Regions from separate parts of the Solibacillus cecembensis genome, predicted to be linked through region 1. Evidence: riboswitches for the same ligand, from Rfam matches in the RefSeq annotation. Region 1 holds a riboswitch; the other holds the start of a gene.
What was found. A riboswitch is a leader RNA that binds a small molecule or an ion and turns the genes downstream of it on or off. The one in region 1 is predicted to bind S-adenosylmethionine.
Positions count from the first base shown of each region.

Region 2: another riboswitch for S-adenosylmethionine. It lies ahead of metA (homoserine O-acetyltransferase MetA); the one in region 1 lies ahead of ACQKIH_RS17300 (methionine ABC transporter ATP-binding protein).

Region 1 is NZ_JBNNMF010000022.1:8,450-10,640, reverse strand. Features, by position in the region: gene ACQKIH_RS17300 (methionine ABC transporter ATP-binding protein) at 1-985, opposite strand, end outside; SAM riboswitch class I at 1,143-1,255, opposite strand; gene ACQKIH_RS17295 (thioredoxin family protein) at 1,312-1,617, opposite strand; gene ACQKIH_RS17290 (toprim domain-containing protein) at 1,625-1,951, opposite strand; gene gcvH (glycine cleavage system protein GcvH) at 2,027-2,191, opposite strand, start outside.
Region 2 is NZ_JBNNMF010000018.1:14,239-16,429, reverse strand. Features, by position in the region: gene ACQKIH_RS15655 (ABC transporter ATP-binding protein) at 1-41, shown strand, start outside; gene metA (homoserine O-acetyltransferase MetA) at 101-1,042, opposite strand; SAM riboswitch class I at 1,118-1,227, opposite strand; gene ACQKIH_RS15645 (hypothetical protein) at 1,533-2,078, shown strand.

The DNA of each region.
Region 1 (2,191 bases):
GTACTTCTAAAGCGGCGTTAATTTGGTCATTCGATCCTTCAATATGAACAAACAATGTACCGAGCGGGCCACTTGTCGTATTTGAAATTTTGCCATGTACAATATTCACGACAATATCAAATTGCTTAATGATTTGTGAAATAACAGGTTGCTCTGTTGTTTGACCGACAAAGCCTAGCTTTACAATTCTCCCTGATGGATAGTTGGCTAAAATTTGCTCAAGTGACGCTTGTATTTCTTGTGTTTCTCCAGATATTTGCGCCATAAAGTTTTTCGTAATCGGTGCTTGAGGATTTTGGAATACTTGGAGAACCTCGCCTTGCTCCACTACTTTACCCGCTTCCATTACGGCAACACGGTCACAAATTTTTCGGATAACATGCATCTCGTGTGTAATGAGTACAATCGTCAATCCTATTTTTTTATTTATATCAAGTAACAGTTCTAAAATTGAATCCGTCGTTTCTGGGTCCAGTGCAGATGTTGCCTCGTCACCTAGTAAAACTTCCGGATTATTGGCAAGTGCGCGGGCAATTCCGACACGTTGCTTTTGACCACCTGATAACTGTGAAGGATACGCTTTCCCTCGACCTGCTAGTCCAACAAGCTCAATTAGTTCTTCTACACGTTTTGCTCGTTGTTCTTTTGAAACTCCTGCAATTTCAAGTGGAAAGGCAATATTTTCTTCCACAGTACGCGACCAAAGTAAATTGAAATGTTGGAAAATCATGCTGATCTTTTGCCTTGCATCTCGTAATTTTTTTCCAGAAGCTTTTGAAATATCGTTGCCATTTATAATGACTGAACCAACTGTTGGTTTTTCTAAACCATTTAATAGTCGAATCATCGTACTTTTACCAGCACCACTGTAACCGATAATACCGTAAATTTCACCTTGCTTAATCGATAAGTTTACTTGGTCTACAGCTTTTAGTTCACCGTTTTTCGTCTTATAAATTTTCGATATATTTTGTAAGTCAATCATTTTTTGAACTCCTTTATTTGAAATAACTGATTCGTTATTTGCAAAATACCTTTTTTCGCGCGAGCAGTTTCACTTAATTTTCAAACTGTTTAAAAAACAAAAAAACCTTTCTACGACGACAAGTAGAAAGGTTTTCACATATTTATGTTGAACCGTTCTCTCATCTCTCAAAGTTAAACTTTAAACTTTGTGTGATTTGGCACCTTTTCATCATACGATGCTGGTTGCCGGGCTTCATAGGGCACTTCCCTCCGCCTCTCTTTATAAGAGTAACGCTATTAAGTTTTTTGTTATAAATGATACTCTATCACGTGAAATTAGGAACGTCAATCTTTTTTTAACAATGTATATAAAAAAGGTACGGATTGAAATGCATATATTTTTTCTTGGATTTCCCCATTATTCGCAATGATTAAACACGGGACACTTTCTACCTGCATCTCCATGGCAAAATCACCTAAATAGTTAATATTCGCCTTTCCAATCGGCACATCCGGTAATAAATTCTCAATTACTGTTAACATTTTTGACGCTACATCACATGTCCCACATAGTGGTGTATATAAATAAAAGGCACATTGCTCTCCACTTTGTACCTGCTCTATCCATTGTTCTTTCGTCCATTGATCCATACTACCGTCATCCTTCTTTTACTAAAAATTTCGCATCTTTAAGAAGTTCAATTAAAATAGGCGCTGGTGTCTCAGCCACTTCAATATATTGCTTTGGAATTATTAAATGCTGTGCTTCAGAATAAGTACGATTCATCAACTTGCGCAATTTCTCTCCATTTTTATCAACATCGAACATCGTGACCATTTCATATTGCTCGTACGGCGTTAATAATGCAATTAATTCATCTTCACTTATCGTGCCATTCGTACAAAGTATCACAACGTGTTCAGCTAGTAAAGGGGCAATTTGAAGTTTATCTGACCGCCCTTCTACGATAATACATTTCTCCATTCGGAACCCCTCCAATAGTATTGAAATGAAAAAAAACGCCAAAACCTGCATAAACAGATTTTAGCGTACGGATTATTATTGCTCAGTTAATTGCGTGTATGCGTCTGCATCCATTAATTCTTCTAACTCAGCATCATTTGTTAATTCGATAACAACCATCCATGCTTGCTCATATGGAGATTCGTTAACAAACTCAGGATTGTCAGATAACTCTTCGTTTACTGATACAACTTTACCTGA
Region 2 (2,191 bases), on a different contig from region 1:
TTCAAATGGAACGTGATCGCACATGGGTGGCGTTGAAGTAATGTGAATGAAATAAATCAGCTCCTATCGCTAAATTTCTGCGTTAGGAGCTTGTTCTATTTTAAATATGATATTCTAATGCATCTTCAACAAAATGCCATTCATAAGGTGTTTCTTGGTACACATAATAGTTCAACCAGTTATAAAATAGTAAATGTGAATGCGCACGCCAAGTGTTTTTCGGTTCATTTTGTGGGTCATTATTTGGGAAGTAATTGACTGGAACTTCTGTCAGTTCCGGATCCTTCTCTATATCACGGAAATACTCATCTGACAGCGTCGTTGCATCATATTCTAAATGACCGGTAATCATAATATGCTTGTTATTTTTAGATTGAACAATGAATACACCTGCATCATCTGAATAGCTCAACAAACGCAATTCTGGATGGGCGCGAACTTCATCAATCGAAACTGATGTATGACGTGAATGTGGCGCGACATACTGATCACTGAAACCACGTACTAAATCTACCGTTAAATCCGTAATGACATGCGAATAAATGCCTGAGCATTTTTTCGGTAATTCAAATTTCCCAATGCCGAAATGATGGTATAACGCTGCTTGTGCCCCCCAACAAATATGCATAATAGACGTGACATTTTTATCTGCCCAATCCATAACCTCTTCAATTTCTTTCCAATAGCCAACCTCTTCAAATTCCATTTTTTCAACAGGAGCCCCTGTAATAATAAGCCCGTCATAGCGACGATGCTTAATCTCGTCGAATGTTTGATAAAACGTGTCTAAATGAGATTTCGATACATTTTTTGATTCGTATGTAGCTGTGTTTAAAAATGTAACATTCACTTGCAATGGCGTGTTGCCAAGTAAGCGTAAAAGTTGTAGCTCCGTTTTTTCCTTTTCTGGCATTAAATTAAACACTAAAATATTTAGCGGACGAATTTGCTGTGTTTTCGCGCGGTCTTCTTCCATTACGAAAATTTTCTCTTGTCGTAGCAATTCCCCAGCTGGCAGTTGTTTTTGAATGTTAATAGGCATGCTCGTTCCCCCAATTTCATTGATATTAAACAAAAATCCCTCATTCCAGAAAAAGAATGAGGGACGCTAAGCTCGCTCTTATCTTTCAAGGGGAAATCCCTTGCTGGAAGTAGCACCTTTCTAATAAAAATTAGAGGTTGCTGAAGCTTCACCGGGCCAAACCCCTCCGCTTCTCGTGATAAGTCATATATAATTGTTAAACATCGTAACACGGATTTGAGAATTTTGCAATAATTCTTAAAAATTTGTTTAAATGCATGTCCGGTTACAATGTTGAGGGATTATAGAATGCTAATTAATTTGCTATCCCATGATTTACAGGGGTTTTGACATAGATTGACCAAGTTACCTTGTAGATCTTATCGGCTCGCCTGCGGTAACAATCAATCTCTTTTGTTACTCTTACACATCCATCACGCACCGGTAATAGGAAGTGTGTTACACTTCAATGAAACAACTGATTATTCAGTTATTCAATTAACGGTGCATTTTGGCAGAACAAGATAAGGTAAAGGGGCGTTATATGAAACGGAATATTATTATTTTTACTACAATAGGAATTATTTTTCTATTATTGGCGTTTTCATTTAACCATACTTTTGCTCGCTCATATCATCATACATTTACGAAAACAACAGATTTAAGTAAGGGAAACATTGAAGGTTTGTTTGTAAATGATGATTTTTATAGCGAAGAAATAACAAAAACATATGGGGAAAAGACAGAACAAAGTAGAAATGTAAAGGGTTATGATTATTTTGAGTTAAAGAAAGGCATTGAAATAGCAGTAAATGAAACAGGTGAAATTACGAGATTTATTATAACTGACAGCAATATAGAAACTATAAAGGGAATAAAAATTGGTGACAAAAGGGAGGAAGTAATAAAAACATATGGAAAAAATCATTATTTCCGTTCAGAACAAGGAGCAAATATTATCGGCTATGTCGATAAAAAAAGAAATACTTCTATAGAATTTTGGTTTTATAATGATATAGTTGAATTTTATAAACTTGATAATAAATCAATGAAATAAAAGTGATTTATTTGATTTACTATTGGGGTAGCGTCAGGAAAATGCGGATTTACAACGATAAGGAAATTCCAAATTAAAAAGCCCAACTTCTCTACAAATCAAAATAGAGAAAT